Regions from separate parts of the Rugosimonospora acidiphila genome, predicted to be linked through region 1. Evidence: riboswitches for the same ligand, from Rfam matches in the RefSeq annotation. Region 1 holds a riboswitch; the other holds the start of a gene.
What was found. Region 1 has a riboswitch for S-adenosylhomocysteine ahead of metH (methionine synthase). Riboswitches for the same ligand answer to the same signal wherever they lie in the genome.
Positions count from the first base shown of each region.

Region 1 (6,301 bases):
GCGAGCCGGCGCGCACGGGCACCTGGAACGCGTACCTGGATGGCTACGGCACCACCCACACCGACACCCTGACCCAGTCGTTCTCGATACCGGCAGGCTGCCACGCCACGCTGTCGTTCTGGACGCACATCGACACGTCCGAGACGACCACGACCACGGCATTCGACAAGCTGACCGTCCAGGCCGGCTCGTCGACGCTGGTGACGCTGTCGAACCTCAACCGGGTCACCGGCTACGCGCAGCGCAGCTACGACATCTCGTCGCTGGCCGGCACCACGGTGACGCTGAGGTTCACCGGCACCGAGGACTCCTCGTTGCAGACCTCGTTCGTCGTCGATGACACGGCGGTCAACCTGAGCTAGCACTCGGTAATCCCCGGAGGATGGTGGGGCCCGTGGCGCGCACGGGCCCCACCATCGCGCTGACCGCTGACTACTCCGGGTCGTACGCGAGGTTGGGGCGCAGCCAGCGCTCGATCTCGGCGACCGTCACGCCGCGCCGTGCGGCGTAGTCCTCCACCTGGTCCCGGCCGATGCGCCCGACCGTGAAGTACCGCGACGACGGGTTGGCGAAGATCAGTCCGCTCACGGCGGCGGCCGGGGTCATCGCGAACGACTCGGTGAGCCCGATGCCCACCTGCTCGGCGCCCAGCAGGTCGAACAGCACCCGCTTCTGGGTGTGGTCCGGGCTGGCCGGGTAGCCGAGGGCGGGGCGGATGCCCCGGAACCGCTCGGCGTGCAGGTCCTCGATGGCGGGCTCGGCGTCCGGCTCGAACCAATCGCGCCGCGCCTGAAGGTGGATGTACTCGGCGAACGCCTCGGCGAGGCGGTCCGCGAGAGCCTTGACCATGATGGCGCGGTAGTCGTCGTTGCGGGCCTCGAACTCGGCCGCGAGTTTCTCGGCGCCCTGAATGGCCACGGCGAACCCGCCGAGGTGGTCCCCGGCCGGGGCCAGGTAGTCGGCGAGGCAGCGGTTGGGCCGGCCCTCGGGCTTGACCGTCTGCTGGCGCAGCATCGGCAGGCTCGGCGACTGATCCGTGTCGATCAGGATGTCGTCGCCGTCGGAGTGCGCGGGCCAGAACCCGTACGCGCCGCGGGCATTCAGCAGCCCGTCGGCGATGATCCGGTCGAGCAGGGTGTTGGCGTCGTCGAACAGCTCGCGGGCCACCGGCTGGTCGAGGATCGCCGGGTACTTGCCCTTGAGCTCCCAGGCGAGGAACAGGAACTGCCAGTCGATCATCTCGCGGAGGGCGGTCAGGTCCGGCTCGACGATCCGCACCCCGGTGAAGGCGGGGACGGGCAGGTCCTCGAACGGGACGCGCTCCGGGTTCGCGCGGGCCTGCGCGATGCTGAGCATCGGGGTGCGCCGGGTCGCCGCGTGCTGTTCGCGCAGCCGCTCCTGATCGACGCGGTTCGCCTCGATCATCTCCTCGACGCGCTCCGGCGCGAGCAGGTCCGAGACCACGCCCACGACCCGCGAGGCGTCCAGCACGTGCACCACCGCGTTGTCGTACGCCGGGGCGATGCGCACCGCCGTGTGCTGGCGGGAGGTCGTCGCGCCGCCGATCAGCAGGGGCAGCTTCAGGCCGCGCCGCTGCATCTCGGTGGCGACCGCGACCATCTCGTCCAGCGACGGGGTGATCAGGCCGGAGAGCCCGATGGCGTCGGCATTCTCGGCCACCGCGGTGTCCAGGATGTTGGCGGCGGGGACCATCACGCCGAGGTCGATGACGTCGTAGTTGTTGCAGCCCAGCACGACGCCCACGATGTTCTTGCCGATGTCGTGCACGTCGCCCTTGACCGTCGCCATCACCACCTTGCCCTGGCCCCGGCTGACCTCGGCGCGCCCCTCGCGCAGCGCCTGCTCCTTCTCGGCCTCCATGAACGGCTCGAGGTAGGCGACCGAGCGCTTCATCACCCGGGCGCTCTTGACGACCTGCGGAAGGAACATCTTGCCGGAGCCGAACAGATCGCCGACGATCTTCATGCCGTCCATCAGCGGGCCCTCGATCACCTCGAGTGGGCGGGCCGCCTCCTGCCGGGCCTCTTCGGTGTCCTCCTCGATGAAGTCGACGATGCCGTGCACGAGCGCGTGCGCCAGCCGCTGCCGAACCGGCGCCTCGCGCCAGGACAGGTCGACGGTGCGCCGGGTACCGGTGCCGCTGACCGTCTGCGCGAACGTGACGAGCCGGTCGGTGGCGTCCGGACGCCGGTCGAACAGCACGTCCTCGACGAGTTCCAGCAGGTCGGCGGGGATGTCCTGGTACACGGCGAGCTGGCCGGCGTTGACGATGCCCATGTCCAGCCCGGCGCGCACGGCGTAGAACAGGAACGCCGAGTGCATCGCCTCGCGTACCACGTCGTTGCCGCGGAACGAGAACGACAGGTTGGAGATGCCGCCGCTGGTCCGGACGCCCGGGCAGCGCTGCTTGATCAGGGGCAGCGCGTCGATGAACGCCTTCGCGTACCCGTTGTGCTCGGCGATGCCGGTGGCGACGGCGAGCACGTTGGGGTCGAACACGATGTCCTCGGGGGCGAACCCGACCTTCTGCGTGAGCAGGTCGTAGGCGCGGCCGCAGATCTCCACCTTGCGCTCGGTGGTGTCGGCCTGCCCCTGCTCGTCGAAGGCCATCACGACGACCCCGGCGCCGTAGCCCCGGATGCGCCGGGCGTGCTCGAGGAACGGCTCCTCGCCCTCCTTGAGGCTGATCGAGTTGACCACGCCCTTGCCCTGTACGCACTTGAGCCCGGCCTCCAGCACGCTCCACCGCGAGCTGTCGATCATGATCGGGATGCGGGCGACCTCGGGCTCGGTCGAGATCAGGTTCAGGAACTTGGTCATCGCCCGCTCGCTGTCGAGCAGGTCGGCGTCCATGTTGACGTCGAGCAGGTTGGCTCCGCCGCGCACCTGCTCCAGCGCGACGTCCACCGCCGCCTGGTAGTCGTCGGACTCGATGAGCCGCCGGAAGCGCGCCGAGCCGGTCACGTTGGTGCGCTCGCCGATCATCACGAACCCGGTGTCGGGGCCGATCGCGAAGGGCTCCAGGCCGCTGAACCGGGTGGCGGCCGGCGGCGCCGGCACCGGGCGCGGGGCCTGGGCGGAGACGGCGGAGGCCAGCCGCGCGATGTGATCGGGCGTCGTGCCGCAGCACCCGCCGACGACGTTGACCATCCCGGACCCGGCGAACTCCGAGACCAGGCCGGAGAACTGCTCGGGCGTCTGGTCGTACCCGCCGAACGCGTTGGGCAGGCCGCCGTTGGGGTGACAGGCGGTGTACGTGCCGGCCAGCCGCGCCAGGTCGGCGACGTACGGGCGCATCTCCTCCGCGCCCAGGGAGCAGTTCACCCCGACGACCAGCGGGTGGGCGTGCTCGATCGAGCGCCAGAACGCCTCGACCGTCTGCCCCGACAGGGTGCGCCCGCTCAGGTCGACGATGGTCACCGAGATCCACAGCGGCAGCTGTGGCGCGACGTCGCGGGCGGCGGCGATCGCGGCCTTGGCGTTGAGCGTGTCGAAGATCGTCTCGATCAGCAGCAGGTCGACGCCGCCGTCGGCAAGCGCCTGGATCTGCTCGGCGTACGCGGCGTAGACCTGGTCGAAGGTGACCGCCCGGTAGGCCGGGTCCTCGACCCGGGGCGACAGCGACAGGGTCACGTTCAACGGACCGATCGAACCGGCGACGAAGCGGCCGCCGAACTCGTCGGCGGCCTGGCGCGCCAGCTGGGCGCCGCGCAGGTTCATCTCCCTGACCAGCGGCTCCAGGTGGTAGTCCGCCTGGCCGATGCTGGTGGCGGTGAACGTGTTGGTGGTGGTGATGTCCGCGCCGGCCGCAAGATACTTACGGTGTACGTCGAGAATGATGTCGGGGCGCGTCAGGTTGAGCAGATCGGGATCGCCGGCCACGTCGTACGGGTGGTCGGCCAGCCGATCATTGCGGTAGTCGGCCGGGGTGAGCCCGGCGCCCTGCAGCATCGTGCCCCAGGCACCGTCGAGCACTGCTATCCGCTGATCCAGCAGCCGCCTGAGGGCCTGCGTTGCGTCACGATCCACCGATGTCGGCAACTGAACCACCTCCGATGTGTCGGAGGCGCCCTTGCCGGAACACTCAGGCCGAGCGTGGCGGACCCGAGTCCGTTGCAGCGCCTCTCGGCCTGGGCCAAGAATACCAGAGCCGATGCGGCATTCCGGGCCATGCGACCCCTAACCGGCGGCGCCCTCGATAGGGGGCGGCGGGCTGTGAACGCCCTCACTCGCCGGGCGGGCCGCCTCGTCGGAGCGGCCGGACAGCTCGAGCAGGTGAGCCCGGGTCGCGAACAGCCGGTGATGGCGCGCCATCCGGCCGTCCGCCGCCAGCGGGGCGATCAGCTCCAGGGCCGGCGCCGGCCCGTGCACCATGGCGAGCGCCACCGCCCGGTTGAGGGTCACCATCGGGTTGGGCGACACCCGCTCCAGCAGGCCGTACAGCGCCAGGACCTGCGGCCAGTCCGTGTCGTCCAGGTGCCTGGCCTCGTCGTGTACGGCGGCGATCGCCGCCTGCAGCTGGTACGGGCCCACCGGCCCGGCGGGCAGCGCCTCGGTGATCAGCGCTACCCCCTCGGCGACGCGGTGCCCGTCCCAGGCGCCGCGGTCCTGCTCGGCCAGCGGCACCAGGCTGCCGTCCTGGCGTCCTCGCACGCGTCGAACCGCCCGTACCGGCGCACGGGCGCGCCGAGTACCCGCGGCGCCAGCTCGCGCAGCAGGTCCTCGACGCGCCGATCCTGATCCACGTGCCGATCCTGTTCCAGGTGCCGCCCTACGCGGACTCGTGCAGGATCGGCCACAGCTCGACCGGCTCCGCGTCGGCCCAGGGCATGTCCGCCGCGATCCGCAGGGCACGCTGTTCGCTCTCGCAGTCGACCAGGTAGAAGCTCGCGAGATACTCCTTGGTCTCCAGGTACGGCCCGTCGGTGACGACCGGCATCCCGTCGGCCCGCCGGACGAGCCGGGTGTTGACCGCGTCGGCCAGCCCGTAGGCCCCGAGCAACTCCCCCGTCTCGCGGTACCTGGCGTTGAACGCCTCCTGCTTCGCGATCGCCTCCGGCCACTCCTCGGCCGGCAGCGAGGCCCACTTCTCCTGGTTGCCGTAGGTCAACAGCAGGTACTTCATCTCGGGCTCCTCAGGATCCGCGCGCCCGGTGGCGCGCCCACACCCCTTGGTCGGAGTGGGCGCCCCGCCCTCGACATCCGCGTACCGCGATCCCGGCGCCGGTTACGGCCGACCCGGCGAGGCCGCCTGGTCGGGCTGGGCCGCCTGGTCGGGCTGATCGGGCTGGGCGGCCGGGGCTGGCTGCGCGGCGCCGTCCCGGGCGAGCCGGTACTCCCGCCACCGCCGCTGCATCCTGGGCATCTCCTGGCGCAGGAACTCGAAGAAGTCCAGCGTCTCGGCCAGCCGGTCGCCGGCCAGCGTGTCGGCTCCCACCGCCGCGATCCCCTCCTCGAGGGTGCGCTTCCAGCGGAGGAGCATCTGATCACGGCTGATCACGAGCTCGTACCAGACGTCCTTCTCGACCCGGTAGACGTCGCGGCGTCGGGCCGGGTCGCGCTCCCGGGTGATCAGGTGGACCTGGAGCAGGTAACGCACCGCGCCGGAGATAGCGGCCGGGCTCACCCGGAGCAGGTCGGCGAGTTCGGCGGCGCTCAGCCGGCCGGAGTCGGTGGCGAGCAGGCCACAGAAGACCCGGGACGGCATCCGGGCCATGCCGGCGTCGATGAGGGCCGACGCGAACCGCTCGATGAAGCCCAGGACCGCCTCGGGGTCGCGCTCGACCCCGCCACCACCCGTACCGCCCGGCCCGGCGCCGCCGGGCGCGGCGCGCCACGGATCCGTGCCGCTCGGGGTCCCATTCGGGCCGGCCGCGCCGTCGCGCGCCGGGTCGGGCAGGGCGGTCATGGACACACCATCTCCTTCGGATCTTCCCTCGGCATCTTGACAGACTCTATATGTTTCAGAATCTTCACGGATTTGTGAATCAAGTGTAGCTTCGCGAATATGACTACCGCGATTGACGTATCGGGGCTGGTCAAGTCGTTCGGTCGCACCCGCGCCCTGGACGGCCTTGACCTGTGCGTGCAAACCGGTGAGGTGCATGGCTTCCTGGGGCCCAACGGGGCCGGGAAGTCGACCACCATCCGCGTACTGCTGGGCCTGCTGCGCAAGGATGCCGGCTCGGTTCGGCTGCTCGGCGGCGATCCGTGGCGAGACGCCACCACCCTGCACCGCCGGCTGGCCTACGTGCCCGGCGATGTCATGCTGTGGCCCAAT
Region 1 covers NZ_BAABJQ010000025.1:35,961-42,261, reverse strand. Annotated here, with positions in the region: gene ABEA87_RS31775 (M4 family metallopeptidase) at 1-362, shown strand, start outside; gene metH (methionine synthase) at 433-4,050, opposite strand; S-adenosyl-L-homocysteine riboswitch at 4,078-4,154, opposite strand; gene ABEA87_RS31765 (RNA polymerase sigma factor) at 4,201-4,674, opposite strand; gene ABEA87_RS31760 (YciI family protein) at 4,793-5,146, opposite strand; gene ABEA87_RS31755 (GbsR/MarR family transcriptional regulator) at 5,249-5,935, opposite strand; gene ABEA87_RS31750 (ABC transporter ATP-binding protein) at 6,029-6,301, shown strand, end outside.

Region 2 (6,301 bases), on a different contig from region 1:
AAATCCTCCACGCGGCGGGGGCGGGCGAGGTGGCCACCATCAACCGGTACGCCCACCTTGTCGGCGGCGCCCGGATGGCCGGCCGGGCGGCCGACGGGGTGGTGGACGCCACCGGCCGCACGTTCGCGGTGCCCAACCTGTACATCACCGACGGCAGCGTGCTGCCCACTCAGGGGGCGGCCAACCCGGCGCTGACGATCATGGCGCTGGCCGCGCGCACCGCCGACATCCTCATCGGCGGCGCTCGGTAGCACCGGCCGACGCGGGCGGCCGGTGCGGGGTCAACCGATGCGGTATCAGCCGGCCTGGACGTCGAACGCCACCACGTAGGCCGTCTTCCCGGCGCCGGCCGACCTGGTCAGCTCGCTGACCCGGATCGGCAGGGCCTGGTCGCCGCCGGCGGCCACCCGGATGCCCAGGCCGTAGGTGACCCGCCCCTCGAAGTCGCCGGCCGCGCCGTAGCCGGCGAGGTTGCCGATGTCCAGCCGGGTCGCCGGCGCGCCGGTCACGGTCGAGTGCCCGGCCTCGTCGTGCGCCTGCGCCTGGATGAACTGGATGCGCAGGAAGCCGTTGCCGGGCAAGGGAAGCGGGTCGCCGCGGCCCTCGGTGCGGACCTCCGGCACGTACTGCAGGGTGTACTCCGGGAACGCTCCGGCGAACGTGAACGAGATGCGGGCGTAGCCGGGGTGCTCGCCCGCGTGGTCGCCGACCGAGATCCCGGTCAGGTACGGCAACGGGGGCGCGGGCGGGGGCGCGATCGGCGGGTGCACGGTGTGCGGCACCCGTACCGGGTGCGACGGTACGGCCCAGCCGTAGGTGACCCGGTAGGTGAGGACACCGGCCGGCCCGGTGGTGGCGGCCGGCGGCCGGGCGGCGGGGGGCGATGCCGCGGGGGGTGACGCGGCGGGGGGCGGTGCGGGCACGGTCGGGGCCTCGGTGCCGACGACGACCGGTGCGGGGGCGGACGGCGCCGGCCGCGCCTCCCCGGCGCGGCCCGGCTGCCCGCAGCCGGCGGCGAGGGCGAGGGCAAGGGCAAGGGCGAGCATGGCCGGCGGGCCGAACAGTCGCGCGGATCGGGATGGCATCCTCATCGCGTCCTCCTTGGGGCGATGACCGGACGGGTGGATGCGACAACGACGCGCGGGGGCCGGCGCCGGTTGTCACCCGCGCGCTGTCGACTCGCGGACACGGGCGAACCCTGACCGTTCGGGCGAGGAGGCGTCGACCGGCGACGCCTTGATAAAATTGACGTTCTATGATATGATGTGGGCAGATTCGTCCTAGCATCGGTGCCGTGACCGACACGACGCAAACCTCAGACGCGACAGCCACGTCAGACCCGCTGGACGCATCAAACCCGGTGGATACATCAATCCCGCTGGACACGCCGGGCTGGCGGCCGCTCACTGCCGACGTCGACGCCTTCCTCGCCGAGTACGAGCGGCGGGGCTCCGACCCGGGGTCGGATTCCGGCGCCCACTTCGCCGAGCAGTTCCTCACCCTGGACCCGAACCACTGCCTGGCCCTCGCCCGCGCCACGCTCGTCGCGTCGCTGCCCGCCCGCCGGCAGCTGTTCGAGAAGGCCGGCGTCGGCCCGCTGCGCCTGGCCGGCGCCCGCCAACTCGACCTCGACGAGCGGCACGTGCTCGTGCGCACCGCCTGGGCCGCCGACCGGGCCGGCGGCGCACCGCTGCGGCTGACCGCCACCTTCCTGCTGCGCCGGGACGACGACGGTACCCGGATCGTGGTCTACCTCAACCACCACGACGTGCGGGCGCTGCTGTCCCCCGCGGCCACCGCGACACCCGCACCACCGGCCTGAGCGCGGGTGCCGCGATCGCACCACCCGCCACCGGGGCAACCCGCCACCGGGGCTACGCCGCGGGCAGGTACCGGTCCAGGAACGCGTTGCGCAACGCGCCGGCGGGGTCGTACTCCTTGGCCAGCCGCACGAAGTCCGCGTGCCGCTCGTACCGGGAGCGCACCACCTCCGGCGCCATGGTGAACACCTTGCCCCAGTGCGGTCGGGCGGCGAACGGCTCCAGCAGGCGCTCGATCTCGGCCAGCACCGGGGTCACCGCCGCGGCGTCGGGCACCCAGGTGAAGTGCAGCCCCAGGCTGTCACGCCGGTAGTGGGGGCTCAGCCACAGCTCGTCGGCGGCGATGGTGCGCAGCTCGCAGATCTGCAACACCGGCGCGATGCGCTCGCGGATCCCGGCGATGGCGGTGATCGCCGCCATCGCCTCCTCGCGCGCCACGAAATACTCCGACTGCAACTCCTGCCCGCTGCTCGGGGTGAACTCCATCCGGAAGTGCGGCAGCCGCTCGTGCCAGGGGCCGGGCTCACCCTGCTGCGCCGTGGCGTACGTGGTGGACATCCCCCGGATCGGGTGGCGGGGCCCGTCCGCGAGGGTGCCGCCCAGCCAGGCACCGGCGGGCGGGGCGGCCGGGTCGTCCGCGCGCCGCTTGACCCAGACCTGGTTGATGCTCTCGGCCGTCCAGTCGGTGAACAGGCTCACGCTGTACCCGGCGGACAGCGCCTCCGCCAGCCGCCCGGACAGCGACGCCAGGGGCACGTCGTCGTACACGTACTGGCGCACGTCGAACGCGGGCACGACGTCCAGGGTGAGGTCGGTGACCACGCCCAGCGCGCCCAGCGACACCACGGCGCCGGAAAAGTCCGGGTCCTCGCCCCGCCGCAGGGTGCGCACGTCCCCGCCGGCGGTGACCAGCCGCAACGCCGACACCGCGGTGGCCAGGTTGCCGTTGCGCACGCCCGAGCCGTGGGTGGCGGTGGCGACCGCGCCGGCGACCGAGATGTGCGGCAGCGACGGGAGGTTGGGCAGCGCGTACCCCCGCGCGTGCAGGCGCACGGCCAGTTCGCCCAGGCGCACGCCGGCCGCGACCGTGACCGCGCGCCCGGCCTCGTCCACCTCGACGTCCGGCGGCAGGCCGGCGACCGAGACCAGGACGCCCTCGGTATCGGCGATCGGATTGAACGAGTGGCCGGTGCCCAGAACCCGGACCTTCGCCGCGTCCGCCACCAGGCGCCGCAATTCGGTCAGCGAGGAGGGCCGGTGCACGCGGGACGGCGTGAACGTCACGTTGCCGGCCCAGTTCGTGATCGACTCCATCGCCGCTCAGCATAGCGGCCGGTCTGGGGCCGCGGCACCCCGCGGCACCCGCCGGTCGCGACCGGTGGCCGACGGCGATGGTGCCGCCGGTCGCGACCGGTGGCCGACGGCGACGGTGCCGCCGGCCACCGGTGCGAACCCGCTGATCAGTACCGGTAGTGCTCGGGCTTGTACGGTCCGGCCACCTCGACGCCGATGTACTCGGCCTGCTCCGGCCGCAGTTCGGTCAGGCGTACGCCCAGCGCGTCCAGGTGTAGGCGCGCCACCTTCTCGTCCAGGTGCTTGGGCAGCCGGTACACCGCCCGGTCGTACTCGTCCGGCTTGGTGAACAGTTCGAGCTGGGCCAGCGTCTGGTTGGCGAACGAGTTGGACATCACGAAGCTCGGGTGGCCGGTCGCGTTGCCGAGATTGAGCAGCCGCCCCTCGGACAGCACGATGACGGCGTGCCCGTCCGGGAACCTCCACTCGTGCACCTGCGGCTTGATCTCGGTGCGCACGATGCCGGGCACCTGGGCCAGGCCCGCCATGTCGATCTCGTCGTCGAAGTGGCCGACGTTGCCGAGAATGGCGTTGTGCTTCATCCTCGCCAGGTGCTCGACCAGCACGATGCCGGTGTTCCCGGTCGTCGTGATGACCAGGTCGGCCCGCTCGACCACGTCCTCCAGCCGCACCACGTCCAGGCCGTCCATCGCGGCCTGCAACGCGCAGATCGGGTCGATCTCGGTGACCACCACCCGGGCGCCCTGGCCGCGCAGGGACTGCGTGGCACCCTTGCCGACGTCGCCGTAGCCGCACACCACGGCGAGCTTGCCGGCCAGCATCACGTCGGTGGCGCGGTTGATGCCGTCAACGAGGGAGTGCCGGATGCCGTACTTGTTGTCGAACTTGGACTTGGTGACGGAGTCGTTGACGTTGATGGCCGGGAACAGTAGCTCCCCGGCGCGGGCCAGCCGGTACAGACCGGTCACGCCGGCCGTGGTCTCCTCGGTGACCCCGCGCATTCCGGCGGCGATCCGGGTGAACCGCTGGCCGTCCTCCTCGAGGCTGCGCGCGAGCGTCGCGAGCAGGTACCCGTACTCCCGAGGGTCGTCCGGCCCCGGCGCAGGCACCTCACCCTTGGCCTCGTACGCGACGCCCCGGTGCACCAGCAGCGTCGCGTCGCCGCCATCGTCCACCAGCAGGTTGGGCCCCTGGCCGCCGGGGAACCGGAAGATTTGGTCGGCGCACCACCAGTACTCCTCCAGGGTTTCGCCCTTCCACGCGAACACCGGGGTACCCGCGGGCGCGTCCACGGTGCCGGCGCCCACCACGACCGCGGCGGCCGCCTCGTCCTGGGTGGAGAAGATGTTGCAGGATGCCCAACGCACCTCGGCGCCGAGCGCGACGAGCGTCTCGATCAGGACGGCGGTCTGCACCGTCATGTGCAGCGAGCCGCCGATCCTGGCCCCACGCAGCGGTCGCGCGGCCGCGTACTCGCGCCGGACCGCCATCAACCCCGGCATCTCGTGCTCGGCGAGGCGGATCTGGGTGCGGCCCCGGTCGGCCAGCGCCAGGTCGGCGACCGCGAACTCGACGCCGTTGACGTTCTGGTGTGTGACGCGCATGCTTCTTCCTCACTTCCCGGTCGAAGGCGAGGTGCCGCCTGCCGTGCCACGGGCACGACCGATCGACCCGGCGCGCGGCCACGGTGGGGTGGTCGCGCAGGCGGGTACGGCGAGTGGGGGTCGGCGGGCGCGCGAGGGTTCGCGCTACGCCCGGCGACGGATCGCGATGGGCCGGTGCCGCGTGGTTGATGGCAGAAGACTCGCCTCCTCTGATGACAGGAGGCGCCCTTGATGGTTAGTCAGCGCCCGAGCGTGGCGGATGGAATCCGTCGCAGCGCCTCTCGGGCGTGACCGCGGAACGAACCGCGATGGATTCGACGCTACCTCCGCGCTGCCGGCCCTCGCAACCGGGTCCGAACCCCTATGAACTGGCCCGGCCCGGTCGGGGTGCGGCCCGGCCCGTCACGGGGTGGCCCGCTCCGGCTCCGGCCGGTGCCGCGAGAACCACGGAATGACCGGCGAGGTCGCCCGCTGGTAGTCGGCGTACTCCGGGTAGCGCGATCTGGTGATGCTCTCGGTGAACACGGTCGAGCCGACGAACAGCAGGGTCAGCAGCACCGCCCCGACGACCGTCCACTGCCACGGCGAGCCGGCCGCGACCGCCCCGAACGCGAACACCAGCCACCACTGCGCCTGCTCGAAGAAGAAGTTCGGGTGCCGGGAGTACCGGAACAGTCCGGTCGACACGAACCGCGGACGAGGGTCGCGCCCCCCGGCCGTCTCGGCCTTCTTCCACCGCTGGAAGTTCCACTGCTGCTGGTCGGCGACCGTCTCGCCGACCAGGCAGGCGAGGAAGGCGACGGCCACCACCACGTCGCCCGTCCCGAACGTGCCGCGGTGGCGCAGCGCCGTCCACGCCGGCAGGCAGATCAGCAGCAGGATCACGTTCTGATAGATGGTGATGAAGAACAGGTTGAACAGTTCGAAGCGCCACCGCGGCATCCGGCCGCGCAGGACGACCCAGCGGTAGTCCTCGCCCCCGGGCGCGTAGCCGCCCTTGCGGGCGAAGTTGAAGGTCAGCCGGGCCCCCCAGAGGGCGACCAGCGCGAACATCGTGTCCAGCCGCGCGTCCGCGAAGCCGGCCGCGGCGGCGAACACGGCCAGATACGCCACCGGGATGATCGACCAGATCCGGTCGACCCAGGAGTGCTCGTTCGTCAGCAGCGACACCACCCAGACGGCGGCGCAGACCCCGGCGAGGACTTCGAGGCAGTGGACGAACGCATGCATGAACGCACCCTACTGATGACGGGGCCGCCGGCCCAGCCCGCCCCGGGCGCGCTAGGGGGCCTCCCCGATGTCGGGAGGCCGGCCACCAGCGCATCATCGACGGGTGATCGAGTCGCTGCCCAGGCGCCCCCACCCGGCGCTGTCCCTGCTCGTCTGCGCCCTGGCCGGTCTCGCCGTCGGCGGGCTGACCCTGGAGATGCAGGGTACGTTGCCGGGCGTTCTCAACCATCTGGGCAACTCGGGCGCGGTCTGGTCGCTGGCCGCCTTCGGGGCCGGCGCCGCCCTGCCGGTACGCGGCTTTCGCGCCGCCGTGGCGGGCACGCTGGTGCTGGT
Region 2 covers NZ_BAABJQ010000026.1:5,845-12,145, reverse strand. Annotated here, with positions in the region: gene ABEA87_RS32300 (GMC family oxidoreductase) at 1-251, shown strand, start outside; gene ABEA87_RS32295 (AMIN-like domain-containing (lipo)protein) at 297-1,091, opposite strand; gene ABEA87_RS32290 (hypothetical protein) at 1,361-1,822, shown strand; gene ABEA87_RS32285 (FAD-binding protein) at 1,875-3,134, opposite strand; gene ahcY (adenosylhomocysteinase) at 3,281-4,738, opposite strand; S-adenosyl-L-homocysteine riboswitch at 4,952-5,027, opposite strand; gene ABEA87_RS32275 (DUF1295 domain-containing protein) at 5,141-5,968, opposite strand; gene ABEA87_RS32270 (DUF6518 family protein) at 6,072-6,301, shown strand, end outside.
Region 2: it holds a riboswitch for S-adenosylhomocysteine, as region 1 does, so the genes downstream of both, ahcY (adenosylhomocysteinase) here and metH (methionine synthase) in region 1, are expected to answer to the same signal.